Regions from separate parts of the Streptomyces sp. NPDC037100 genome, predicted to be linked through region 2. Evidence: riboswitches for the same ligand, from Rfam matches in the RefSeq annotation. Region 2 holds a riboswitch; each other region holds the start of a gene.
The links. A riboswitch is a leader RNA that binds a small molecule or an ion and turns the genes downstream of it on or off. The one in region 2 is predicted to bind cyclic di-AMP.

Region 1 (3,735 bases), on a different contig from region 2:
CCGGGAATCACGGCGGTCTCCCCGTCAGACGATCGGCTCGTGGACGGTGACGAGCTTGGTGCCGTCCGGGAAGGTGGCCTCGACCTGGACGTCGTGGATCATCTCGGGGATGCCCTCCATGACGTCGTCCCTGGTCAGGAGTTTACGTCCGGAGGACATGAGCTCCGCTACGGTCCGGCCGTCCCGCGCGCCTTCGAGGATGTGCGAGGTGATGAGCGCGACCGCCTCGGGGTGGTTGAGCTTCAGACCACGGGCCCGGCGCTTCTCGGCGACGTCCGCCGCCACGTGGATCAGCAGTCGTTCTTGCTCGTGCGGGGTCAGCTGCACGTCCCACCTCACAGTCGTCGCTCCGGGCCGTGCGGGGCCCGGTTGCCGCGGCCACGGGGCAAAGTGCCAGGTGGCGTGGAGCGGCAGGCTAGTCGGACCGCGTTTCGGGCACGTTAATCCAGTCGTGATCCACCGGTCGGCGTGTCCCCGTCCCGCATGCCGATCAGCGCCCGCAGACCGTCCCGGAGGGCCTCGACCGGCGCCGGCCCGAAGAGGGACTGCTGGGCGATGAACCCGAGCACCGCGGCATCATCGTGCGGGCCACGTGGTCCGGCGCCACGTCCGCCCGGCATCATCCCGGCCTCCTGGTAGTCCTCGACGATCCTCCCCAGGCCGCGCGGACCGAGCCGTAGCCGTCCGCGAGCAGGAGTGCCGGCTCCTCGTTGCGCAGGGTCTCCGTCCACACCTGGACGACGAGCCGCGGGAAGGCGGGCCGGCCGTCGACGACCAGGGACTCACGGGCGGCGAGCGTCCTGCCGAGAACGGAGGCGATGAGTTCGTCGGACCTGCGCGTGATGCGGAAGGTCGTGGACAAGGTCACCGAGGTCTTCCGTCTGCACGGGCACGGGCCTAGTGGCCGGCCCTCCAGTGCTCCGCCGCGATGCCCCTGCCCGAGCCGATCCGCGGTCAGGCGAGCGATCTGGCCATCCAGGCGGATGAGTTGGCCCGCGTCCGGAGCCGGATGGAGGAGATGCTCGCCCTGAACACGGGCCGCACCCGGGAGCAGGTGAGCGCGGACATCGAGCGGGACAAGTCCTCACCGCGCAGGAGGCGGCGGAGTACGGCCTGGTGGACGGGATCATCCCCGGCCGCAAGGCCACCCTCGCCCCGCCGACCGGGCAGTGAGGCCCCGGTGCTCCCGCCCGAACTGCCGTCGCTTCCCGCCCTGACCCGCGCCGAGGCGGAACTGATCGACCGTTACCTCGACGTCGTCGACCTGCTCGGCCGCATCAACCCGGCCCGCGACGGCGACACCTACCGCGGGCTGCGCGCCGCCCAGGCCCTCGTCGGCAAGGTGACCGCGCTGCGTGATGCTCTGGCCCTGATGCACCAGCGGGGCGAGACGGAACTGCACGCCGACACCCTGGTCCGGGCGCTGCGCGTGCTGGACGGTGAGCGGCGCACGGCCCGGCTCACCCTGCCCCCGGAGTCCGTCAGTTGACGCGAAGCCGTCGGTCCGGATGCCCGACGACGGCGGAGCGTTCGGAGCTGAGTTGAAACGGACCAAAAGACGTACCCCTGTTCGGAGTAGGCGGAGGACCGATTTTCGGGCCCTCCCGGTTGCGCAACACGCGTAGCCCGGGGACGGACTGGGGTATTCCGCCGCTGGTCCGACGGTCCGCGAACCCGTGGACAGTGGCGCGAACGCACACGTGTCCACCCGAACGGGTGAGTGGTGAGTAACAACACAAATCCCCGGTTCCGTTGGGAAATCCGGACAGGCATGCGCCAAGATCCCTGTCTGACGACAAGCCCCCGCCGCTGTGGCGGGGCGATCCGGGCGGACGCCGAGTCCTGCCGCCGCCCGGATGACCGGTCGACAGGAGTGGATCGGCAGGAGTGGAGGACCCAAGCACGACGGGTCGCCGGAACGGTCACGCCATGACCGGACCCGAGCAGCCCTTGGGGTGAAGCCGCGTCAGCGGCCGGGCAACTTTGTCAGCCCGAATCCGACAGGTCATCCTTCACAGGCGGCTGACGAAGGGTTGCGCATGACTGCGCTCAATCGTGTCCCGTCGCTCATGGCCCGAGCCGGTACGGCCTCGGCGCTCACCATCGCCGCGGTGGGCGGCTCGATCGTGGCGCCCGGCTTCACCTCCGAGGCCGCGGCAGCCACACCGGCGACCAAGGCACTCCAGATCGCGGCATCCAAGAAGGGTTCGCCCTACAAGTACGGGGCGATAGGGCCGCACCGGTTCGACTGCTCCGGGCTCACGCTCTACTCGTTCAAGAAGGCCGGCAAGAAGCTCCCCCGCACGGCTGCCCAGCAGTACAACAAGACGCGCCACATCTCCGCCAAGAACCGCAAGGCGGGAGACCTGGTGTTCTTCCACTCGGGCAGCAACGTGTACCACGTCGGTATCTACGCGGGTAAGAACAAGCTCTGGCACTCCCCGAAGAGCGGGGACGTGGTGCGACTGCAGAAGATCTGGACCAAGAGCGTCTGGTACGGGCGCGTGAAGTGATCCGCCCGGCGTGCGGCGGCGTCCTTGACGCGCCGCCGCACGCCGGAGCGTGACACGGCCGTAAGTGGATACCCGTGACGTCATGGCCGAGCACCGTCCCTGCACCGCGCGCAACGAGACTCCGCTGCAACGCGCCGACCGCAACTTCGTCGAGCTGCTCCAGGAACTCCGCGTCACCCAGACGGGTGTGCAGATCCTCTTCGCCTTCCTGCTGTCGCTGGCCTTCACCTCGCGCTTCGGGGACCTGGACACGGTTCAGCGCGTCACCTACGTCATCACGCTGCTGCTGGCGGTCCTGGCCGCCGCGCTCTTCACCGCGCCGGCCGCGCTGCACCGCTCCCTCTTCCAGCAGGGCGCCAAGCCCCGCATAGTGCAGGTCTCCTCGCGTCTGGCCACGACCGGTCTGAGCGTGCTGGTGTTCGCGTTCAGCGGTTCGGTGCTGCTGGTGGTCGACGTGACCACGGGCCGGGCCGGTGGCATCGCCGCGGGCGTCGCGACCTTCCTGGTCTGCGTCGGGCTGTGGGGGATACTCCCCCGGCTGGTGCGACGGGCGGGGCTGCACGTGGAACGGGACGGAGCCGGGGAGACCACCGAGGAGGAGCCGGAGGGGGCCGAGATCCGGATCCCGGCACCGCTGCGGCGCACCGTCCGGCAGCCGTCAGAGCTGCGAGGGGCGGCAGCGCACCGGGAGGCGTCGGCGCGGCACCGGTGAGGGCCGCGGGCTCGGGCGGGTCGCACAGCGCGCAGCGGGCCGCGTAGAGCCGCGAGGGTGGCCCGGATGTGGGTCGCGCGGGCCGGGGTGCGTCGAGGCACCCGGTGGGGAGGGCCTTCAGGTCCTGCTGTGACCGGCTACGCCTCCTGCTGGCCCGCCGTCGTCACCGGGCGGACCGGGACGGCCCACGGGAGTTCGATCGAGATGGTCTTGCCGCCTTCGCGGGTGGGGCGGATACGGAGTCTGCCACCGCACTCGGCGGTCAGCCAGCGGATGATGACCAGGCCGCGGCCGTTGTCCTGCTGGACGGCTGCGGGCAGGCGTCTGGGGAAGCGCGGGTGACTGTCCGTGACACCGATGCGCAGCCGTTCGTCGCGATCCAGCTCGACCTCCACGGTGAAGGTGGGCGACTGACCGAAGGTGTGCTGGACGGCGTTGGTGGCGAGTTCCGAGATGATGAGCCGGACGGTGTCGGACACCTCCGTGTCCGTCGGCAGGCCCCACTCCGCC
Region 2 (3,735 bases):
CGGCCTCCTGGAGACCGGCGTCGAGGAACTCCTCCGCTACGACGGCCCCGTCGAACTCGCCACCTGGCGCTTCGCCACGCAGTCCCTCACTCTCGGCGGTCGGCGCATCGAGGCGGGCGACCCCGTCCTCGTGGTGCTGGCCGCCGCGGACCGGGACCCTGAGCGATTCGCCGATCCGGACGTACTGGACCTCTCCCGCCGCGACAACCAGCACCTCGGATACGGCCACGGCATCCACTACTGCCTCGGCGCCCCGCTGGCCCGCCTGGAGGGGCAGACCGCGCTCGCCACCCTCCTCACCCGCCTCCCGGACCTCCGGCTCGCTGCCGATCCGGCCGAGCTGAGATGGCGCGGCGGCCTCATCATGCGCGGGCTGCGCACGCTGCCGGTGGAGTTCGCACCGGCAGCACCGGCCGAACGTGACGAAACATCAGACCTGTGATCTTCACGTGATCTGCGCGGCATGAACTTGTGACAAGTGATCGTCTGCCGATACGTTCACCCATCAACGCGGAGGGATTCACGCCGCGTCGATCACCGCTGTCGCGCGAAAGGTCTCCGTATGCTCTCCGGGAACGGTCGACACCGTCGCCCACGCCAGGCTCCGGCTCTCCTCGTCGCGGCCGGAGTGACCGGCTCCGCCATCGCGATCCCACTCCTCGGGGCCTCCGGTGCCAGTGCGGCCGACGGCACGACCTGGGACAAGGTCGCGGACTGCGAGACCGGCGGCGCCTGGAGCCAGAACAGCGGCAACGGTTACTACGGCGGCCTGCAGTTGTCCCAGGAGGACTGGGAGAACCACGGCGGCCTCGACTACGCCGCGAGCGCCGACCTGGCCAGCCGCTCACAGCAGATAGCCGTGGCCGAGAGAATCCTCGCCGACCAGGGAGTCGGCGCGTGGCGCACCTGTGGACTGCTCTCCGGCCTCGAGCAGGGCAAGGGGTCGGACTCGTCCGGTTCATCCGACTCGTCCGGTGAGGTCGACTCGCCCGGTCTGCTCGACTCGCTCGGTTCGTCCCCTTCGGGCAGTCCTTCCTCCTCTCCTTCGTCGTCACCTGACGCGTCATCGGCCTCGAAGGATGAAACCGCCAAGCCGGACAAGTCCACCGAAACCACCGGCTCGTCGCAGAAGCGGCAGTCCGACGGCTCCCCGTCGGCCACCTCCAAGGGCGACAAAGCCGACAGCGCCCGGCAGGGTGGCGACTCCTCGCGGCCGACCGACACCGGCTCCGGCCGTCATCGCGGCCCCAGCGCCGACGAAACCGGCGCGTCCGACGGCGATGGTGCGGGGAAGTCCACGGGGCGTCACTCCGCGCAGGCTGACGAGGGTTCCGGCGACGCGTCCGAGGGCGCCTACATCGTGGGCGTCGGCGACAGTCTCTGGTCCATCGCCGACGCCCTTCAGGTCAGCGGCGGATGGCACACGCTCTACGAGGGCAACGAGAACGAGGTCGGCGCCGACCCGGACCTCATCCACCCCGGTCAGGCGCTCGCGGTCGAGGGCGAAGCGGACGAGAAGTAGCCGTTCGGGCAGTGCGGAAACGGGGGGCGAAGTCCCCCCTAAACCGTGCGAGTTGACGTCATGTTTCGCGGCTAATGTCCCATTTGGGGCCCGTGAGAGATAGATCTCAGAAGCCCTGATCGTCTTTGAAATTCAGTGGATCGCGTGTCTACGGTCGTGATCGCTCGTCACCGCGAGCCCCGGCTGCCGCAACGCCGAATCCTGCCAGCGGCCGTACGGGAACAGTCGTCGCGTCAAGCGCCGTAGGCAGGAGCGGGGGACCCAAGGTAAGTGCCCGACCGGCCGGTTGCCGGAAGGGCTTGGGGTGAAGCCGCGTCCCGAGAGGGGCGCGGCCGGGCAACTCAACCGGCCCGAACCCGACAGCTCACCTCGCAGGCGTCGGTGAGGGGATCTCTCCATGCTGTTTTCCGGCAAGGGCACGCACCGCCGTCCGTCCAAGGCCACTCGTGCCATCGCCATCGCCGGTGTCACCGGTGCCGCCGTCGCCGCCCCGCTGATGGCGGCCGGCAACGCCTCCGCCGCCACCGCCTCCGAGTGGGACGCGGTCGCCCAGTGCGAGTCCGGCGGCAACTGGTCCATCAACACCGGCAACGGCTACTACGGCGGTCTGCAGTTCTCCGCCTCCACCTGGTCCGGCTACGGCGGCACCAAGTACGCCTCCACCGCCGACCAGGCGACCAAGGCCCAGCAGATCGAGATCGCCGAGAAGGTCCTGGCGAGCCAGGGCAAGGGTGCCTGGCCGGTCTGCGGCAAGGGCCTGTCGAGCGCCGGCTACACCGGCGGCGGCTCCTCGAGCGACTCCGGAAGCTCCTCGCAGAGCACCGAGACCCGTCAGACCGAGCAGCAGCCGGCCTCCCGCTCCGACGAGCGCCCGGCGGCCAAGAAGACCGTCACCACCCCGACCGGCAAGAAGGTCGAGAAGGGCGACGGCGAGTACAAGGTCGTCAAGGGTGACACCCTCGGCTCGATCGCCGCGGACGAGAAGGTCAAGGGCGGCTGGGAGAAGCTCTTCCAGCTGAACAAGGACATCATCGAGGACGCCAACCTCATCTACCCGGGCCAGCAGCTGCACCTGAAGTAAGCAGCGGCCCCGGCCGGACCCGTCCAGGGTCCACGGACTCCCCGCCCCGGTGCGTCATCCCCCGTACGCGCCGGGGCGGGGTTTTTTCGGCAACCGGCTTTGTTCCGTTCGGAAACAATTTACTCTCGGTTCTGTCCATGGGGTGGGCGACCCGGTGGCCGATCGCCCGGAGCCGGTTAGGCTCATGTCGCGAGCCACCGGGCCCGCACCTCGCCGGGTCCGCGCGACCCGCGTCACCGCGTCACATCAAGAAGGAGATGCTCGTGCCGTCCATCGACGTCGTCGTAGCCCGGGAAATCCTGGACTCCCGAGGCAACCCCACGGTCGAGGTCGAGGTCGGCCTCGACGACGGCAGCACGGGTCGTGCCGCCGTCCCGTCCGGCGCCTCCACGGGCGCCTTCGAGGCCATCGAGCTCCGCGACGGCGACTCGAACCGCTACCTCGGCAAGGGTGTGGAGAAAGCCGTTCTCGCGGTCATCGAGCAGATCGGCCCGGAGCTGGTCGGCTACGACGCCACCGAGCAGCGCCTGATCGACCAGGCGATGTTCGACCTGGACGCCACCGACAACAAGGGCTCCCTCGGCGCCAACGCCATCCTCGGCGTCTCCCTCGCCGTGGCCCACGCCGCCTCCGAGGCCAGCGACCTCCCCCTCTTCCGCTACCTGGGCGGCCCCAACGCGCACCTGCTGCCGGTGCCGATGATGAACATCCTGAACGGCGGTTCGCACGCCGACTCCAACGTGGACATCCAGGAGTTCATGATCGCCCCGATCGGCGCGGAGTCCTTCTCCGAGGCCCTGCGCTGGGGCGCCGAGGTCTACCACACCCTGAAGAAGGTCCTGAAGAGCAAGGGCCTGGCCACCGGCCTCGGCGACGAGGGCGGCTTCGCCCCGAACCTCGGCTCCAACCGCGAGGCCCTCGACCTCATCCTCGAGGCGATCAAGGAAGCCGGTTACACCCCCGGCGAGCAGATCGCCCTGGCGCTCGACGTCGCCGCCTCCGAGTTCTACAAGGACGGCGTCTACACCTTCGAGGGCAAGAACCGCTCGGCGGCCGAGATGACCGAGTACTACGCGGAGCTCGTCGACGCGTACCCGCTCGTCTCCATCGAGGACCCGCTGTTCGAGGACGA
Region 3 (3,735 bases), on a different contig from region 2:
ACGGGTACGGCCATCAGCCGACGGCGTACCCCGCGTACAACCCGTACCGCACCTAGGCCCCACACCGGACCCCGGGTAAGCCCGCCCGCTCAGACCGACCCCCGTCGCCAGACACCGGCACCCTCAGACCGCCCCCCGCGAAGCCCGCCCCGCCTCAGGCCGAAGCCCGCGTCAGATGTTCCGTCTCGGCCTCCGAGAGGGTCAGCTCGCCGACGCCGACCAGTGCGGGCAGCTGCTCCACCGTCCGTGCGGAAGCGATCGGCGCCACGACGGTCGGCTGGGCGGCGAGCCAGGCGAGAGCCACCGTGGCCATGGGCACGTCGTGCGTCCCGGCGATCTCGTCGAGGGCGGCGAGCACCCGCTGGCCCCGCTCGGTCTCCAGGTGCGCGGCGGCACTGCCCGCCCGCGCGCTGTCGACCGTCGTGCCGGGCCGGTACTTGCCCGTGAGGAAGCCGGACGCGAGCGAGAAGTACGGCAAGGCGGCCAGGCCGGTCCGCTCGGCGAGATCCTGCAGCTCACCCTCGTAGGTGTCGCGGGAGACCAGGTTGTAGTGCGGCTGGAGGGCCACGTACCGGGCGAGCCCCTCACGCTCGGAGAACTCCAGGGACGCCCGCAGCCGCTCGGCGGAGATGTTGGAGGCGGCGATGTGCCGCACCTTCCCGGCCTTCACAAGACTGTCGAGCGCGCCGATGATCTCCTCGACGGGCACGTCGGGCTGGTCGAAGTGCGTGTAGTAGAGGTCGATGTAATCGGTGCCGAGGCGTTGCAGGGAGGCATCGGCGGCGGCCTTGACGGTGCCGGCGGACAGTCCGCGGAACTCGGGGTGCCGGCTGACCTTCGTGGCGACGACGACGTCCGCGCGGTTGCCGCGGGACTTCAGCCACTTGCCGAGCACCGTCTCGGACTCACCACCCTTGTTGCCCTCCACCCAGGCCGAGTAGGAGTCGGCGGTGTCGACGAAGTTGCCGCCGGCGGCGGTGTAGGCGTCGAGTACGGCGAACGACTGGTCCTCGTCGGCGGTCCAGCCGAAGACGTTGCCGCCGAGGGCGAGCGGGAAGACCTCGAGGTCGGAAGAGCCGAGCTTGCGCAGTGAAGTCATGCTGCACGTCAACCCCCCGAGGGGAACGCCTCATTCCGCGGCGTACGCAAAGGCCCTGTAAACACTCCCGCCCGGCGTGCGCCGCCGCACGCCACAACGTCCGGCAGCCCTGACGTCGGGGGGTCGTCAGGGCCGTCGGTGCTTCAACGGTACGTACCGCTTACGGGTTCAGTCCCTTGCCGCGCAGCCACGCCATCGGGTCGATGCCGCTCGCGGATCCGCCGGAGTGGACTTCGAGGTGCAGGTGCGCGCCGGTGACGTTGCCGGTGGCGCCCACGCGGCCGATCACGTCGCCGGTGCTGACCTTCTGGCCGACGCTGACGCCGATGGAGGACTGGTGCGCGTACCAGATCTCGGTGCCGTCATCGAGGGTGAGGACGGTCTTGTAGCCGTACGAGCCGTTCCAGCCCGCCTCGGTGATGGTGCCGCTGTGCACGGCCTTGATCGGCGTGCCCGTGGGGGCGGCGAAGTCCAGGCCCGTGTGGTAGCCGGAGGACCAGTAGGCGCCGGCCTGGCCGAAGCTGGAGGTGATGGTGTACGAGGAGGTCGGCAGCGTGAACTGCTTGGCCAGGGCGGCGAGACGCTCGGCCTCGGCCTTCTTCCTGGCCTCCTCCTCCGCCTTCCGCTTGGCCTCGGCGGCCTTGGCCTCGGCTTCCTTCTCCGCCTTGGCGACCGCTTCCGCGGCTGCCTTCTCGGCGGCGGCCGCGGCGTCCTGGGCGGCCTTGGTCTCGATCTGGTCCTGCTGGTGCTCGACCTGGGCCATGATCCGGGCGCGCAGCGCCTCGCCGGCGCCGGCTTCGGAGGTGCTCTCCTCGGTGGCCGCCGTGGCGGTGCCGAGGCTGCTGAGCGGGGTGGCGGAACCTTCGGGGGTGTCGTCGTCCGAGATGAGGGAACCCACCGAGGGCAGGTCCGGCACGGAGATGGACACCGGGGGCTTGCCGGTCTGGGCACTGGCCATGCCGCCGGCACCCACGGCGGCTATGACGCCGACGCCCAGGACGGTGGAGCTGCGGGCGAGGCCTCCGCCACGCTGCTTGGTGACGCGATGCCGGCCACGGACGGGACGGATGGACTCCTCGGTGGGGTTCCACTCCTGGAACGGGCCCTCGTCGGTGCGCTGACCGCCGTAGCCGAAGGTGTCGGTCTCGCGCTTCGGCGCGTACGGGGCCGTGGGGGCAGGCCGGTTGGACGCCACGTGGGCGTACTCCTTTCCTTCCTTCTCGCCTACCGGGTTAGCTGACGGGTTCGGAGCAGGAAGGTCTCCTACGCGCGTATACCCGCCGTGCTTCCACGGTGGTATCCGCCCGATTCACCCCAAGTGGTGGTTCCCCGGTTCCCTTTCAGGATTCGGCGCATGCGCACGGAGCCGCCTTCTGTGACGGCTGGGACGACCGCGCTGCGTTATCGAACGTTAATGGAGGCGCGAGGGGTATTCCAGCGATTCCACTTGATCATTAACCTTTTTCGCGCGGACTTTGCCGCCATGACCGGCTCAAATCGGGCGAGTTGACCGCTTCACAAGTGACCGACGAGTTTTGACGGTACGTCAGTTGTTATGCGGAACGGGGTGGTTCCCTCACCGACCGTAATGGCGTCACCGGGGAATGCACCAAGGGCCGGAATCCTTTTGGATTCCGGCCCTTGGCCTTCAGTAGCGGGGACAGGATTTGAACCTGCGACCTCTGGGTTATGAGCCCAGCGAGCTACCGAGCTGCTCCACCCCGCGTCGTTGTGACACCAGTGTACGCCATCCGCGGGACCACTCGCGCACACCCACTGATCGGGCCGCGCTCAGCCCGGCAGGTGACGGTTCGGGGCCTTGGCCCGCTCCTCGTGTTCCGGGAGGACGACGACCTCCACCCCCCGGGCCGCCAGGAGGCCGCTGCCGTCGGCGTCCTTCACGAAGGTGTCCGGCTCGCGCCAGGCCGTGACGACCCGTCGGACACCCGCGTCGAGGATCAGCCGGGCGCAGGGCGCGGGGCGGGAGGCGCGGCGAGCGCAGGGCTCCAGGCTGCTGTACACCGTCGCGCCGGGCAGGCGCGGGTCGGCCGGGTCGAGCTTCGCGAGGGCCGCCTCCTCGGCGTGCACCACCGGGTCGCCGCCCTCTCGGGAATGGCCACGGGCCAGTTCCGTACCGTCGGCGGCGACCACGACCGCGCCCACGCTGAACGCGGTGTCCGACGGCGGACAGCGCTCGGCCAGCTCACAGGCGCGGGCCAGCCAGTGATGGTCGGCGGCGGCGGGCAGGGAGCCGGCGCCCGGGGCGGTCGGTTCGTAGCGCATCAGGACGACGTCCTCGATCCGCCGCGACTCCAGCAGCCGGAGCCGGCCGCCCTGGTAGCCACCGGGGCCGAAGAGCCGGGGCGCCCGGGGGTCGCCCACGAAGAGCGGGGCGAGGACCAGCTGGAGTTCGTCGGCGAGGCCCTGGGTGAGGAGCTGGGTGTGGATCAGGCCCCCGCCCTCGACCATGAGCCGCCGTACGCCCCGGACGTCGTGCAGGTGCGTGAGCAGCCGCCGCCAGTCGAGGTCGGCGCCGAGCGGGACGACGTCGGTGGCGAGGCCGAGGGCACGGGCGCGTTCGGCACCCCGGTCGGTCGTGTAGAGAACCTTCTCGCCGCCGGTGTGCCAGAAGCGGG
Region 4 (3,735 bases), on a different contig from region 2:
GAACCTCGACCGCTTCCCGGGCGGGCTGAAGCCGCTCGCCGACCATGTGCACGGCCTCGGTATGCAGTTCGGGATCTGGGTCGAGCCCGAGATGGTCAACCCGGACAGTGACCTGTACCGCGCGCACCCCGACTGGGTGCAGTACCAACCGGGACGAAAGCGGACGGAGTTCCGCAATCAGCTGGTACTCAACCTCGCCCGCGACGACGTCCGTGAGTACCTGTGGGAGCAGCTCGACGGGCTCCTCTCCAGTGCGCCGATCGACTACGTGAAGTGGGACTTCAATCGTTGCTTCACCGACGCCGGCTGGCCGGACGACGCCTACCCGCAGCGGCTGTGGGTCGACCACGTGCACGGCCTGTACGCCCTGCTGGACCGGCTGCGGGCCGCCCACCCGGGGGTGGCCTTCGAGTCCTGCTCGGGCGGCGGCGGGCGGATCGACCTCGGTGTGCTGAGCCGGACGGACCAGGTGTGGACCTCCGACAACACCGACCCCCTCGACCGGCTCGCCATCCAGCACGGCTTCAGTCAGATCCATCCGGCCCGGGTCATGGCCGCCTGGGTCACCGACAGCCCGAACGCGATGCTCAACCACCGGGCCAGCTCGCTGCGGTTCCGGTTCGTCAGCGCCATGGCCGGGGTGCTCGGGGTCGGCGGCGACCTCACGAAGTGGACGCCGGAGGAGCTGGCCGAGGCGGCGCGGTGGGTGGGGCTCTACAAGGAGATCCGGACCGTGGTGCAGCGCGGCGACCAGTACCGGCTGCGGCCGCCGGAGGGCGGACTGAGCGCCGTGCAGTACGTCCTCGGCGAGGAGACCGTCGTCTTCGCCTGGCTCCAGGCGCAGCGTTACGGCGAGCCCGTTCCGACGCTGCGGCTACGCGGCCTCGACCCGACGAAGTCGTATGAATGCCTCGAAACGGGCGAAGTTCACCGAGGGGCCGTACTGCTTCATCACGGACTGCGGGTCGGTTTGCGCGGAGATCTGGATGCCGCCATCGTCCGTCTTAAGCGGAAGTAGCCATTCTGTCCGAATGGGGAATTTTAGCCGCTTAGGGATAACGTGCCCCGATCGCAAAGGAGATGAGGTCGGGGTGCGTGACCATCGTCATATTCGTGACGATGCGCTGTCGCCATGTTCACGTAATCCCCGCAATTCTCACGGCCATTGAGCAGAGCGGGAGATCGGTAATCCACGCTCGGTGACGGCACATGTGGCGACGCATCAAGAAAAACACCGTCACGGGCAACCGCAAGCTTGTCCTATTGCGTCGTGGTCGCTTACGTTCCACACCAATCCGGACGGACGCCTAATCCTGCCGCCGCCCGGAGTCCGCACACACTGACCCGACGTACGGCAGGAGCGGGGGACCCACAGGTAAGACGCCTGTTCCGGTTCCCGGAACGGCTTGGGGTTCAGCCGCGCCCCGGCGCGGCCGGGCATCTCCAGCCCGCACCCGACAGCTCACCTCGCAGGCGACGGAGAGGAATTCGCCATGCCCGCGAAGGGTAAGCACCGCCGCCCCAAGACTCAGCGTTTCACCCGCTCCATCGCCGTCGCCGGAACCGGTGGGGCCGCCCTCGCCCTGCCGCTCATGGGGGCCGCCGGCGCTCACGCCGCCACCCCGCAGTCGGCTCCGGAAAAGGCCGTCCAGTCCGCTCCGGCCGCCGGGAAGAAGGCCGCCGAAAAGGCCAGCGGCGTCCGCACGTACACCGTGCAGGCCGGCGACTACCTAGCGAAGATCGCCGACGAGCAGGACGTCAGCGGCGGCTGGAAGAAGCTCTACGCGGACAACCGTGACGCCGTCGGCTCCGACCCGTCGCTGATCCATCCGGGCCTGAAGCTGTCGATCGGCAAGAAGGCGGCGAGCGCCCCGAAGGCCTCGGCCCCGTCCACGCCGAAGACCTCGGCCCCGAAGCCGTCCGCCGCCGATTCGGCCCCGAAGGCGGAGGCCGCCGCGAAGCCGGCCGCCGCCGAGAGCAACGCCGGCGGCTTCACCCTCCCGGTGGCCGGTGCCACCGTCGGCACCCCGTACCACATGTCCGGCAGCATGTGGTCCAGCGGCTACCACACCGGTGTCGACTTCGTCGTCCCGACCGGCACCTCCCTCAAGGCCGTCGGCGCGGGCACGGTCGTCTCCGCCGGCTGGGGTGGCGCGTACGGCAACCAGGTCGTCATCAAGCTCGACGACGGCTACTACGCCCAGTACGCCCACCTGTCCCAGCTCTCCGTCTCGGCCGGCCAGACCGTGACCGCGGGGCAGCAGGTCGGCCTGTCGGGCGCGACCGGCAACGTGACCGGGCCGCACCTGCACTTCGAGATCCGCACCACGCCGGACTACGGCTCGGACGTGGACCCGGTCGCCTTCCTGCGCTCGCACGGCGTCTCCGTCGGCTGACCCACCGCACGACCACCTGCCTGACACGCGACCGAAGGCCGGACCCCCGATCCCCGGGTCCGGCCTTCGGTGTGTGCGCGTGCCGTCGCTCCCCCCAAGGGATCGACATGCGGCGGCAGTTGGGACAGAGTGATCACGACCGGAGTGCAAGCGCTTTCCGGAGCCTTCCCGGCGGATCCCGAGGAGTGGTGTCACCATGCCGACCACCCGCAGAGCGTTCGGAGCCCTGGCCGCCGGAGCCGCCCTGGCGGCTCTCGCCCCCACGGCCACCGCGCACGCCGCGTCCCCTCACCGCCGTCTCATCGCGCGGGACGACTTCTGCCACGGCCTCGGGCAGTGGGCGACCGAACTCCAGGACGGCGGCACCGTCACCGCCTCACGCGGCACGCTGGAGATCGACGTACCGAGCGGCGCGACCGTGTGGTTCAGGCGGCGGCTGGACGGGCCGTACATGCTCGAATACACCGCGACCCCCGTCTCCGAGGGCGGCGTCAACGACCGGGTCTCGGACCTCAACAACTTCTGGAACGCGACCGACGTCCGCTCCCCGGACGACCTCTTCGCGACACCGCGCGGCGGAGCCCTCGACGAGTACGACCACCTCACGACGTACTACGCGGGCTACGGCGCCAACTACAACACCACGACCCGGCTGCGCCGCTACGTCGGCGAACCCGGCGTCCGCCCCCTGGTCTTCGACTACACCGAGCCGCTGCTGGTGCCGGGCGAGCCCCACCGGGTGCGGATCGTGTCCGACGGCTCCACGGTCCGATGGTGGAACAACGGGCGGCTCGTCTTCGACTACACCGACCCGCAGCCCTACACCGGCGGTCATTTCGCCTTCCGGACCGTCTGGAGCCATTTCCGGATCAACGGATTCCGGGTCTGGCGACTCCCCCCGAAACATCCCTGACAAGCGGGGTATTCCGGATTTGGCGAACACTTTAGGAGTGGCTTATCTCACCGACCGTCAACCCTTTCCTACGGTCGCGTAGGTCACATTCGAAGGTGAATCATGAGCTGCTGTGGCAGACGATTCGAAGAGTGACAGCAAAGCAGTGATCGGGTCGTACGTGGCGGTGGGGGACAGCTTCACCGAGGGCGTCGGCGACCCCGGCCCCGACGGGGCGTTCGTCGGCTGGGCCGACCGGTTCGCCGTCCTGCTCGCCGACCGCAGGCCCGAGGGCGACTTCCAGTACACCAATCTCGCCGTACGCGGAAAGCTCCTCGACCAGATCGTGGCGGACCAGGTTCCGCGGGCCGTCGGCATGGCCCCGGACCTCGTCTCGTTCTGCGCCGGGGGCAACGACATCATCCGGCCCGGCACCGATCCGGACGA

Region 1: linked by a shared signal. The riboswitch ahead of ACZ7EG_RS32550 (C40 family peptidase) and the one ahead of ACZ7EG_RS14760 (transglycosylase family protein) in region 2 are both predicted to bind cyclic di-AMP.
Region 3: linked by a shared signal. The riboswitch ahead of ACZ7EG_RS10110 (M23 family metallopeptidase) and the one ahead of ACZ7EG_RS14760 (transglycosylase family protein) in region 2 are both predicted to bind cyclic di-AMP.
Region 4: linked by a shared signal. The riboswitch ahead of ACZ7EG_RS18780 (M23 family metallopeptidase) and the one ahead of ACZ7EG_RS14760 (transglycosylase family protein) in region 2 are both predicted to bind cyclic di-AMP.

The regions. Positions count from the first base shown of each region.
Region 1 covers NZ_JBVJSX010000012.1:139,471-143,205, forward strand. Annotated here, with positions in the region: gene ACZ7EG_RS32520 (urease subunit beta) at 1-11, opposite strand, end outside; gene ACZ7EG_RS32525 (urease subunit gamma) at 25-327, opposite strand; gene ACZ7EG_RS32530 (hypothetical protein) at 441-569, opposite strand; gene ACZ7EG_RS32535 (hypothetical protein) at 620-868, opposite strand; partial or broken gene ACZ7EG_RS32540 (ATP-dependent Clp protease proteolytic subunit) at 929-1,021, shown strand; gene ACZ7EG_RS32545 (hypothetical protein) at 1,181-1,489, shown strand; cyclic di-AMP (ydaO/yuaA leader) riboswitch at 1,856-2,036, shown strand; gene ACZ7EG_RS32550 (C40 family peptidase) at 2,040-2,513, shown strand; gene ACZ7EG_RS32555 (DUF6328 family protein) at 2,596-3,225, shown strand; gene ACZ7EG_RS32560 (ATP-binding protein) at 3,363-3,735, opposite strand, start outside.
Region 2 covers NZ_JBVJSX010000004.1:120,937-124,671, reverse strand. Annotated here, with positions in the region: gene ACZ7EG_RS14770 (cytochrome P450 family protein) at 1-442, shown strand, start outside; gene ACZ7EG_RS14765 (transglycosylase family protein) at 563-1,522, shown strand; cyclic di-AMP (ydaO/yuaA leader) riboswitch at 1,751-1,915, shown strand; gene ACZ7EG_RS14760 (transglycosylase family protein) at 1,920-2,603, shown strand; gene eno (phosphopyruvate hydratase) at 2,867-3,735, shown strand, end outside.
Region 3 covers NZ_JBVJSX010000003.1:21,449-25,183, forward strand. Annotated here, with positions in the region: gene ACZ7EG_RS10100 (PrsW family intramembrane metalloprotease) at 1-56, shown strand, start outside; gene ACZ7EG_RS10105 (aldo/keto reductase) at 155-1,099, opposite strand; gene ACZ7EG_RS10110 (M23 family metallopeptidase) at 1,260-2,294, opposite strand; cyclic di-AMP (ydaO/yuaA leader) riboswitch at 2,306-2,462, opposite strand; tRNA gene ACZ7EG_RS10115 (tRNA-Met) at 2,752-2,825, opposite strand; gene ACZ7EG_RS10120 (dihydrofolate reductase family protein) at 2,891-3,735, opposite strand, start outside.
Region 4 covers NZ_JBVJSX010000005.1:290,245-293,979, forward strand. Annotated here, with positions in the region: gene ACZ7EG_RS18775 (alpha-galactosidase) at 1-1,018, shown strand, start outside; cyclic di-AMP (ydaO/yuaA leader) riboswitch at 1,328-1,489, shown strand; gene ACZ7EG_RS18780 (M23 family metallopeptidase) at 1,494-2,396, shown strand; gene ACZ7EG_RS18785 (DUF6250 domain-containing protein) at 2,593-3,309, shown strand; gene ACZ7EG_RS18790 (SGNH/GDSL hydrolase family protein) at 3,455-3,735, shown strand, end outside.